Regions from separate parts of the Rhizobium gallicum bv. gallicum R602sp genome, predicted to be linked through region 1. Evidence: predicted binding sites of a transcription regulator. Region 1 holds the regulator's gene; the other holds the start of a gene.

What was found. Region 1 encodes HrcA, which represses chaperone genes, less so after heat shock. Its sites were predicted from a motif close to GTTAGCACTCNCNNNNNGNGAGTGCTAAC; they were not measured.
Region 2: groES (co-chaperone GroES) is a predicted target of HrcA. The motif match lies at 1,919-1,947, and genes of this name have one in related genera.

What each region holds. Positions count from the first base shown of each region.
Region 1 covers NZ_CP006877.1:384,162-389,943, reverse strand. The annotation lists gene metK (methionine adenosyltransferase) at 1-326, shown strand, start outside; gene trmB (tRNA (guanine(46)-N(7))-methyltransferase TrmB) at 323-1,024, shown strand; gene RGR602_RS01965 (BQ00720 family protein) at 1,035-1,292, opposite strand; gene RGR602_RS01960 (Hsp20 family protein) at 1,340-1,765, opposite strand; gene RGR602_RS01955 (nucleoside hydrolase) at 2,036-2,980, shown strand; gene grpE (nucleotide exchange factor GrpE) at 3,018-3,650, opposite strand; gene hrcA (heat-inducible transcriptional repressor HrcA) at 3,752-4,840, opposite strand; gene rph (ribonuclease PH) at 5,025-5,744, shown strand; gene RGR602_RS01935 (VOC family protein) at 5,741-5,782, shown strand, end outside.
Region 2 covers NZ_CP006877.1:891,824-897,605, reverse strand. The annotation lists gene RGR602_RS04405 (bifunctional riboflavin kinase/FAD synthetase) at 1-779, opposite strand, end outside; gene RGR602_RS04400 (TIGR01459 family HAD-type hydrolase) at 794-1,642, opposite strand; gene groES (co-chaperone GroES) at 2,004-2,300, shown strand; gene groL (chaperonin GroEL) at 2,357-3,994, shown strand; gene RGR602_RS04385 (hypothetical protein) at 4,030-4,551, opposite strand; gene RGR602_RS04380 (hypothetical protein) at 4,627-5,088, shown strand.

The DNA.
Region 1 (5,782 bases):
TGGTTGCCGCAGGCCTCGCCGACCGCTGCACGATCCAGCTTTCCTATGCGATCGGCGTTGCTCAGCCGCTGTCGATCTATGTCGACCTGCACGGCACCGGCAAGGCTGTGACGGAAGACCAAGTCGAGGCGGCGATCCGCAAGAACATGGATCTGTCGCCGACCGGCATCCGCCGTCACCTCGACCTCAACAAGCCGATCTACGCCAAGACCTCGGCCTACGGCCACTTCGGCCGGAAGGCAGGCCGTGACGGTTCGTTCTCATGGGAGCGCACCGACCTCGTCAAGGCGCTGAAGGAAACCGTGAAGCTCCGGGAAGCAGCATGACGGATATGGAGCGTCGGGGGCGCGCGACCGAGGCATTCTTCGGTCGCCGCAAGGGGAAGGCTCTCCGCGAACATCAGGCGGAAAGACTGAACACCCTGCTCCCGGCATTCCTCATCGACCTTTCAGCGGCTCCACCGGAGCCACTGAAAAACCTCTTCCCGGTTCCGGCTGAACGGCTGCGCCTGGAAATCGGCTTCGGCGGTGGCGAACATCTGATCCACCGTGCGCTGGAAATGCCCTCGACCGGATTCATCGGCATCGAACCCTTCATCAATTCCATGCAGAAACTGCTGGCAAGCATCGAGACGAAGGGTGCAAAGAATATCCGCGTCTATGATGACGATGCAACGCAACTGCTCGACTGGTTACCGAACGGCTGCCTGGATCACATCGATCTGCTCTATCCCGATCCCTGGCCAAAACGGAAGCATTGGAAACGGCGTTTCGTTTCCAAGACCAATCTCGACCGTTTCCATCGCGTGCTGAAGCCGGGCGGGCTCTTCTGCTTCGCCTCGGACATCGATACCTACGTGAATTGGACGCTTTTGAAGTGCCGCGATCACGGCGGCTTCGACTGGCTTGCGCAAGACGCTGCCGACTGGCTGACGCCCTATGAGGGCTGGCCGAGCACACGCTACGAGGCCAAGGCCCGGCGCGAGGGCAGGTCCTCCGCCTATCTGACATTCAAAAGGGTCTAAGCCTGCATCTTTAGTGCAGGCTGACCGTCTTCAATTCGTCTTCAGCCGCCTTGAAGAAGGTGCTGGAGCGATTGTCCGTGAGCAGGATCGGCGTTCCGTCTGCGCCGAAGAGGGCCCAAAGGTCCACGCTCGGATCGATATCCGGTGCTTCGGGAAAGCACTTCGAGACCTCGTCGTTGCGCATTTTGCGGATATAGGCGACCTCGCCGTTGCCGATACCGGCAAGTTCGGACTTGGTCAGGTGAGAATTCGCTTCTTTCATCAACATTCCTGTACCTCCGGGAGAAGGGACCAACAGCCGAATGGGCCGTTGTCCTACTGTGAGACCGAAATGTTAATTTTCTTCACCATGCGCGCCGGTTCCGGACGAACGAGATCGACGGCAAGCAATCCATTCTTGAGGCTGGCGCCCAAAACCTGCATGCCGTCTGCCAGCACGAAGGTTCGCTGGAACTGGCGCGCAGCAATACCGCGATAGAGATATTCATGCTCGCCATGCTCGACCTGGCGGCCGCGGATCAACAATTGATTCTCTTCCGTCGTAACGTCCAGCTCGTCTTCGCCGAAACCGGCGACGGCAACCGTGATGCGCAGGCGCTCAGGCGCTCCCTGGTCGGGGGCGATACGTTCGATATTATAGGGTGGGTAACCGTCGCTTGCCTTGGAAATGCGTTCAAGCGTCTTTTCCATGGCGTCGAAGCCCAAAAGCAGCGGGCTGGCGAAAGGTGTCATGCGGCTCATCTTTCAAAGTCCTTGATCCAAGCGACCTTCCCGGACCTAAGCGTAGCATCCGGACGCCGTTAATATGGGAAGCGTGTGCCTTTCGCGCAAGACATATGCGGCGCATCGCAGTCACATGAATTTAAGACGGTTGGATTGGGGCCGTTGCTTGACAAAAATCATGGCGGCTCGCATCACATCGTCGAGCGCAGCGGCTGCGCCGATCTGCGACGGAAAAATAAACGAATGGTGCCTGCCACGACGACGTGCACCTTGAGACGGAGCAACGCAATGGCGACCCCCAGAAAGATCATCATCGACACCGACCCCGGCCAGGACGATGCAGCGGCCATCATGCTTGCCTTCGGCAGCCCCGAAGAGCTGGAGGTGCTCGGCGTCACGACCGTCGCAGGCAACGTGCCGCTCTCCTACACGAGCCGCAACGCGCGCATCGTCTGCGAGCTCTGCGCACGACCCGGCACGAAGGTTTTCGCAGGCGCCGACGCGCCAATCGCGCGCAAGCTGGTCACGGCCGAGCACGTGCACGGAAAGACCGGCCTCGATGGACCGGAGCTCGATGAGCCGACGATGCCGCTGCAGGCACAGCACGCGGTCGACTTCATCATCGAGACGCTTCGCGGCGAGCCGGAAGGCACGGTGACACTCTGCACGCTGGGACCGCTTACCAATATCGCCATGGCCTTGCAAAAGGCGCCGGACATCATTCCGCGCATCCGTGAACTGGTGATGATGGGAGGCGGCTTCTTCGAGGGCGGCAACATAACGCCCGCCGCCGAATTCAACATCTATGTCGATCCGGAAGCAGCCGACATCGTTTTTCGTTCCGGCATAGCGATCGTGATGATGCCGCTCGACGTGACACATCAGTTGCTGACACGGAAGGATCGCGTCAAACGCATGGCCGATCTCGGCACGGCACCGGCCAAAGCAATGGTCGAAATGCTGGAATTCTTCGAGCGCTTCGATGTCGAGAAGTATGGTTCGGACGGTGGGCCTCTGCACGATCCGGCGGTCGTCGCCTACCTACTGAAGCCCGAACTCTTCAAGGGCCGTGACTGCAATGTCGAGATCGAGGTGAAGTCGGAGCTGACCGTTGGCATGACGGTGGTCGACTGGTGGCATGTGACCGACCGCAAGCGCAATGCCAAGGTGATGCGCTATGTGGATGCGGACGGCTTCTTCGATCTCATGATCGAGCGCTTCGCCCGCATCTGATTTTCGGACTGATTATGAAAGGCGCCTGAAAAGAAGATCAGGCGTCCTTTTCGGTGAACGCTGTGTTGAGGTCTGCATCTGCTGCCTTCGGGCCGCCTTTGGCCACGCCGACCATTGCGGGACGAAGAACACGCTCGCCGATCGTGAAGCCTGCCTGAACGACCTGGACGACCGTGTTATTCGCCACTTCGGCATTGGGAACCTCGAACATCGCCTGGTGGAAGTTCGGATCGAACTTCTGGCCGATCGGATCCAACTTGCGGACGCCGTGGCGCTCCAGCGCCGAGAGCATGGAGCGCTCCGTCATCTCGACACCTTCGATCAACGTGTTGAGGCCTGTCTCGCCCGCTTCCTTCGCCTCGGCGGGGATGGCATCGAGCGCGCGGCGCAGATTGTCCGAAACGGCAAGCATATCGCGCGCAAAGCCCGCGACCGAGTAGGACTTTGCATCCTTCACGTCGCGCTCCGTGCGGCGGCGCAGATTGTCCATTTCGGCGGCAAGGCGCAGATAGCGGTCGCGCAGCTCGGAATTTTCAGCCTTGAGCACTTCAAGCGGATCCGGTTGGCGCGGCGCTTCCACCGTGGTTTCGTTCTCGACGTTTGCGGCAACGTCGTCTGCGGCTTCAGCCGCGGCAGCGTCAGATCCGTTTTTCGTCGTTTCGTCAGTCATGACGGTCTCCGGTAATGGGTTCTCTTGGGATGCGCCCGATATCGAGCTTTGACCGCAAAAAATCAAGTCTGCGTGACAAAGAAGAAAAAATTCCGGGTTTTTTACAGCGTGCCGCGCGCAAGCCGGGAGATCAGCTGGGCGGTGTAATCCACCATCGGCACAATGCGTGAATAATTGAGCCGTGTCGGGCCGATGACGCCGACGGCGCCGACAATGCGGTCGTCATCGTCGCGATAGGGCGCAACAATCAGCGAGGAGCCGGAAAGCGAAAAGAGCTTGTTCTCAGAACCGATGAAGATGCGCACGCCCGGACCGGTTTCGGCAAGGTTCAGCAGCTCGATCAGGCTGTCCTTCTTTTCGAGATCGTCGAAGAGCATGCGGAGACGATCGAGGTCTTCCGCGCCTGCCAGGCCATCGAGCAGATTGGATCGGCCTCGAATAATAAGCTGCGGCGGCTTGCCTTCGTCCGCATCGCCAGACCACACCGCGATACCGCGCTCGACGAGATCCCGGGACAACGCGTCGAGCTCGTGGCGGACGTTCTCCTTCAGGCGACTGAGCTGCTTGCGCAATTCCGGCAATGTCTGGCCAGACATATGGGCATTGAGGAAATTCGCGGCCTCCGTCAGCTGCGACGACGTAACACCTGCCGGCAATTCGATAATGCGGTTTTCGACCTGATCGTGATCGCCGACGAGCACTGCCAACGCCTTGGTGGGCTCCAGGCGGATGAATTCGACGTGTCTGAGAACCGGATCGCTCTTTGAGGTGATGACAAGCCCTGCGCCGCGCGAAATGCCCGACAGCATCCGGCTTGCCTCGTTCATCATCGATTCAACCGGATTGTCGCGGCTTTCGGGGCGGACCTGGCGGTCGATATTCGCACGGTCCTCGGCGGAAAGGTCGCCGACCTGCATGAAGGCATCGACGAAGAAGCGAAGGCCGCCCTGCGTCGGCAGGCGTCCGGCGCTGACATGCGGCGAGTAGATCAGGCCCAACTCCTCCAGGTCGCTCATCACGTTGCGCACCGACGCGGGCGATAGCGACATGGGCAGGATGCGGGAGAGATTGCGCGAGCCGAGCGGCTCGCCACTTTCCAGATAGCCTTCAACGATGCGGCGGAAGATTTCCTTGGAGCGTTCATCCAGCGCAGCAACGGCATCCGAAACCGACGTCGACCTGAACCCCATGAACTTCCTTAGACCTGCGCTGCTGATGACGATCCCTAAAATATAGCCGTTCTCGCCCTCGTAGCAAAAGGGAATTTGCAAATGGCTGCGGCCAATCGTAGAAGCGGTCGACACCATTCAAGCATGCATGATGTTTTGCGAGAACCGCTTTACGGTTTTCGGCGTCGTGCTTCAGGAGATCACAATGCGGCCTTCAGGCAGAAAAACCGACCAGATGCGCAAAGTCACTTTCGAGCGCAATTTTTCAAAGCATGCGGAAGGTTCCTGCCTCGTCAAATTCGGCGATACGCATGTGCTCTGTACCGCAAGCCTGGAAGACAAGACGCCACCTTGGCTGCGCAATACTGGAAAGGGCTGGGTCACGGCCGAATATGGCATGCTGCCGCGGGCAACCGGCGAGCGCATGAAACGCGAGGCCGCGGCCGGCAAGCAGGGCGGGCGCACACAGGAAATCCAGCGCCTGATCGGCCGCTCCCTTCGTGCCGTCGTCGATCTCAAGGAACTGGGCGAGCGCCAGATCACGCTCGACTGCGACGTCATTCAGGCTGACGGCGGTACGCGCACGGCCTCCATTACGGGAGCCTGGATTGCGCTCTACGACTGCCTGAAGTGGATGGAAACCCGCAACATGATCAAGGTCGAGCGCGTGCTCAAGGATCATGTCGCTGCGATTTCCTGCGGCATCTTCGCCAGCCAGCCGGTGATCGACCTCGATTATCTCGAAGATTCCTCGGCCGAAACCGATGCGAATTTCGTCATGACGGGTGCCGGCGGCATCGTTGAAATTCAGGGAACCGCCGAAGGCACGCCGTTCACGGACGGGGAATTTGCGGCGCTGATGACACTGGCGAAAACCGGCATCGTGGAGCTCGTCGACATGCAGAAACAGGCCATCGCCGGATGACTGCCCTGCTGGAAGGCATGCTGGAGACCGCGCTTTAT
Region 2 (5,782 bases), 510 kb from region 1:
AACAACGGCGCACCGTTTTCGATCACCGTCGGACGGCGGCCGTAGCTCGCAACTGCATCGTGGAGCTTGCCGTCGTCCAGGCGGAAGCGGACGGCGTAGATGCCGGCTGCAAGTTCGGCCTCCGGCGGAAGCTGCATGTTTGCGGTTGGAAAACCGAGCTCGCGGCCAAGCTTTTCGCCGCCGATCACCTCGGCCTCGATTGTGTAGCGGTAGCCGAGCTGCGCGGCGGCCTCGCTGACATCGCCTTCCTTCAACAACTCGCGGATGCGGCTCGATGAGACGACTTCGGCATTCTCGTCGCGGAAGGCGTCGATCAGCGTGACGCCGAAACCGTATTTATGGCCGGCATCCATAAGGAAGGCCGGGCCGCCCTCGCGATTCTTGCCGAAATGGAAGTCGAAGCCGGTGACGACTTCGGAGGCGCCCAGCCAGTCCTTCAAGATGCCGTGGATGAAGTCGTCCGGCGAGCGCTGCGAAAATCCGCGGTCGAAGGGATATTCGATAACGGCATTGAAGCCGATCGCTTCCAGGATGCGGGCCTTGAGGGGTGCAGGCGTGATGCGGAAGACCGGTGTTTCCGGCCTGAAGACCGTGCGGGGATGCGGTTCGAAAGTCAGCACCAGCGCCGGGATGTCCCGCTCTTTCGAGATTTCCAGCGCGCGGTTCAGCACCGATTGATGGCCGCGATGAACGCCGTCGAAATTGCCGATGGCAATCACGCCGCCCTTCAGGTGGGCAGGCAAGGGTTCGCGGGTTTCATTGCGGTGAAAAACGGTCATCGGCGGGCTTCTTCTTATGCGAGGCGGGGCATCCACCACTTGGGCGCGGCCTTCTCGCGTTCGAGATAGGCATGCAGGATCGCCTCGTCGGTCTCGCCGTTCAGCGTGTATTCCTTCGCGTGGATACCGCCGCTGATATAGAGGAGATCGAGGCCGTAATCGAGAGCGCCGTGCACATCCGTCGGCATGCCGTCGCCGATGGCAAGAATGCGGCTTTTCGGGAAATCGCCGTGGAGTTCGTGCGCGGTTGCCAGTACGGCGTCGTAGATCGGCGCGTGCGGCTTGCCGGCGATGCGGATCTCGCCGCCCAACTGGTGGTAATAGGCAGCCATGGCGCCGGCGCAGGGTATGATGCGGTGGCCACGTTCAACGACAAGGTCCGGATTGGCGCAGACCATCGGCACGTTGCGTGCCTGAAAATCCTTGAGCATATCGGTGTAGTCTTCCGGCTTTTCCGTCTCGTCGTCGAAGAAACCGGTGCAGACCACGGATTGAGCGTCCTTCGCATCGACGCGCTCGACGCCGAGACCTTCGATGATGGCCAGATCGCGATCCGGGCCAAGCAGGAACACCTTCTTCGGGCCTTCGGCGATCAGGCCGCGGGTGACGTCGCCGGAGGTGACGATCCGGTCATAGGCGCCGTCCTGGATGCCGATCTGGCGAAGCTGGGCGACGACCTGAGGCGCGATGCGCGGCGAATTGGTGATGAGGATGACGGCAAGCCCCTCGCCGCGCGCAGCTTCCAGAGCGGCAGCGGCCGTCGGGAAGGGATCGACGCCGTTGTGCAGCACGCCCCAGACATCGCAGAACACCGCATCATAATGGCTGGTGATCTCCGCAAAACTTCTAATCCGCTTGGCCATCCGATTTCCCGATTTGCTTTCAGTCAGGCGTGACATTGCAAAGGCATGCCGCGATGGCAAGGGGTTTCCGGGCGATCTTCAGCAAAAACCGTCGGACCTTCCACGACAGGAGCGCCACGCCGTTGACAGCCTGCGCGGGCACTCCGAAGCTCAGGCAACCGACACGCGTCGAATCGGGCGATGCTTCAAACAATTCCCGCCCTCTTCACAATTCCGGCGCAAAATTCCGTGATGGGTCTTCTTGACTCCTTCTGGAGCCATCCCTAAATGCTCGGCGCTAGCACTCCTCAACGGAGAGTGCTAACACTTATCCATGTGGGCCGTCCGGCCTGCGAATGTCATTTGATCGAGGGATTAGACAATGGCAAGCACCAATTTCCGCCCCCTTCACGACCGCGTCGTCGTTCGCCGCGTTGAATCCGAAGAAAAGACCAAAGGCGGCATCATCATTCCCGATACCGCTAAGGAAAAGCCGCAGGAAGGCGAAATCGTCGCCGTCGGCTCCGGCGCTCGTGACGAGTCCGGCAAGGTCGTCGCTCTCGACGTCAAGGCTGGCGACCGCGTTCTGTTCGGCAAGTGGTCCGGCACAGAAGTCAAGATCAACGGCGAAGACCTTCTGATCATGAAGGAAGCCGACATCATGGGCATCATCGGCTGATCCAGCCGGTCGCTTTTTACCGAAATCGCTGACAACCCTTCTCAGGAGTTTTCAAAATGGCAGCTAAAGAAATTAAGTTCGGCCGCACCGCGCGCGAAAAGATGCTGCGCGGCGTCGATATCCTCGCTGACGCAGTCAAGGTAACGCTCGGCCCGAAGGGCCGCAACGTCATCATCGACAAGTCCTTCGGCGCGCCGCGCATCACCAAGGACGGTGTTTCGGTCGCCAAGGAAATCGAACTGGACGACAAGTTCGAAAACATGGGCGCCCAGATGGTCCGCGAAGTCGCTTCGAAGACCAACGACATCGCCGGTGATGGCACCACGACCGCAACCGTTCTTGCTCAGGCCATCGTTCGCGAAGGCAACAAGGCCGTTGCTGCCGGCATGAACCCGATGGACCTGAAGCGCGGTATCGATCTTGCCGTTGCTGAAGTCGTCAAGGATCTCCAGGCCAAGGCCAAGAAGATCTCGACTTCGGAAGAAGTTGCGCAGGTCGGCACGATCTCCGCAAACGGCGACAGCCAGGTCGGTCGCGACATTGCTGAAGCCATGCAGAAGGTCGGCAACGAAGGCGTCATCACTGTCGAAGAAGCCAAGACCGCCGAAACCGAACTCGAAGTCGTCGAAGGCATGCAGTTCGACCGCGGCTATCTCAGCCCGTACTTCGTGACCAACCCGGAAAAGATGGTTGCTGACCTCGAGGACGCCTATATCCTTCTGCACGAGAAGAAGCTCTCGAACCTGCAGTCGATGCTTCCGGTTCTCGAAGCCGTCGTTCAGACCGGCAAGCCGCTGCTGATCATCGCTGAAGACGTCGAAGGCGAAGCGCTTGCAACGCTCGTCGTCAACAAGCTGCGCGGCGGGCTGAAGATTGCTGCCGTCAAGGCTCCGGGCTTCGGCGACCGCCGCAAGGCCATGCTCGAAGACATCGCGATCCTGACCGGTGGTACGGTCATCTCCGAAGACCTCGGCATCAAGCTCGAGTCCGTCACCCTCGACATGCTCGGCCGCACCAAGAAGGTTTCGATCTCCAAGGAAAACACCACGATCGTCGACGGCGCCGGCGCCAAGTCCGACATCGAAGGCCGCGTTGCGCAGATCAAGGCGCAAATCGAAGAAACCACCTCCGACTACGATCGCGAGAAGCTGCAGGAACGCCTTGCCAAGCTCGCAGGCGGCGTTGCCGTCATCCGCGTCGGCGGCTCGACGGAAGTCGAAGTGAAGGAAAAGAAGGACCGCATCGACGACGCCCTCAATGCGACGCGCGCTGCTGTTCAGGAAGGTATCGTCCCCGGCGGCGGCGTCGCCCTGCTGCGTTCCTCCGTCAAGATCACGTCCAAGGGCGTGAACGACGATCAGGAAGCCGGCATCAACATCGTTCGCAAGGCGCTGCAGTCGCTGGTTCGCCAGATCGCTGACAACGCTGGTGACGAAGCTTCGATCGTCGTCGGCAAGATCCTCGACAAGAACGACGACAACTACGGCTACAACGCCCAGACGAGCGAATATGGCGATATGATCGCCATGGGTATCGTCGACCCGGTCAAGGTCGTCCGTACGGCTCTGCAGAATGCAGCCTCGGTTGCTTCGCTGCTGATCACCACGGAAGCCATGATCGCCGAGCTGCCGAAGAAGGACGCTCCGGCAATGCCGGGCGGCATGGGCGGAATGGGCGGCATGGACATGATGTGAGACTGAGGTCTCGCATCTGAGCCATCCGGTTCAGTTCAGGAAAGGGCGGTCTTCGGGCCGCCCTTTTCTTTTGAAGCGCGATTCGCAGCCGCGCACGCGCAGGGCAAGCTTTCCAAAGCGTTTAACTTGGCCCGTTTACTTGCCGCCACCAGCCCGTAGCTTTCGCGAAGCTTGTGCCGCCAGATTGTTCGACAAATATTCGAATTTCGCTTAAAGAGGCATTTGTCGAGCAAAAACCACTTCTTTGCGAAGCGAAACCAGGCGCAATCCATCACAAATTGATTCCTTGTACTTCTCATGCGACGTTTTCCAGCAAAATAGCCGGTTGAACCGTCTTGGCCGGACGAGGGTCCCACCCCGAAAAAGCCGTTGCCGTTTGGCGAAAAGCTCCTATAAATCCGCGCTGCAATTGATGCGCGTTCGAGGATCGTTTTCGCCCGCCAGCGAGGATGGAACGCCGTCTTAACCTGCGCGAACATTCGGCGACGACCGTTTGCGCGACAAGCAAGAGCAAGCCTCAGTGCCCCGCCGGGGTCGAGGTTCCAGACCGCAGGCATGATGCCTAGCGCCGAATGACCCTGTTTCGCTCTGACCGCAGCGCAGCCGAGACTGCGCCCGAACCGGGGAACCCCTTGTTTAAGATCGCCAAAGCAACTGTTGCCGCCCCCCTGATGCCTGGATCGCTGGATCTGACCCATCGTAACCAGGATATGATTGCGCAATTCTCGGTCTCCGAGGCCTGGGCCGGCGACTTTTCAAGCGGAATCATCCGCCTTGGCGACTGGAGCAGCCTGCTGCATGGCCTTTCGACACAGGAATGCGGCCTTCTAAGCCTGCTGCGCTGCTATGATCCGAAAGATCGGGGGCATATCCTCGCGCTTTTCGAACAAGCCACAACACTTTCGTCGTCCTTCTGCTTTTCCACCACGATCATGATGCCGAACAGCCTGCGTCAGCCGGTTTTCTGCATGGGTGAATCGAGCGGAGTGGAGGAAAAATTCAGTGGCAGCATCGCGGGGGTCTTCATCTTTCCGCGCTTCAAGCTGGATGGGGCAAACCAGACGGCAAGCCGGCAACAAGCGCAAGCATCATAAACGTCAGGCGGACTGTGTGGAAACGCGTGATCGACGGTGGCTGTGGTCAGATTTTCAGCCAATCCCGTCAGTTGTGCGCGAAGGCAGCGCTGGGCTCAGCCGGCCAGAAGGCCGGTTAGGTCCAGTCGATCCACGAAAATCTTCGATGAAGCGGACCGGATTGTCCGGTCAGATGTCCAGCGCCTCGGGCGAACGCAGCATTGCGAGCGGACTGTTCTAGAAGGATGTGCCATGCAAAGCGTAGACCGACAGTTGCCACAAGGAATTTTCAATTGGCTTTCGGGCAGCGGGAATAAGCGAACCTGGAGGGAAATGGATGACTGACTGGGAACTGATCCGAGACATGATGGCCGAGCGATCGATGCCTGTGGGCGCGTGGAGGCTGCTGGATACCGTGAGAGCGATAGAGACGCTGCTATTAGCGTGCGCGGCCAAGACGTGAGCGTGCACGACTTTCGTACAAGCGCGTGGACAATCCGGAAAACATTCGATACGCGATCTTCCGAGAGCGCCACGAAAAGACAGACGACCGTGCCTATGTACCGGAAGCCTCCCGCATCCTTGTCGCCATGGCGCGCCGCAGCGGAAATAATTGGATCCGGCCAGCCCAAGGCTCCAGCAGCAGACGACATACGCAAGATGATCACCTGGTTCGGTAGCCACGCTGTCCCTGGTGTCGAGCAAGCCATCGGGA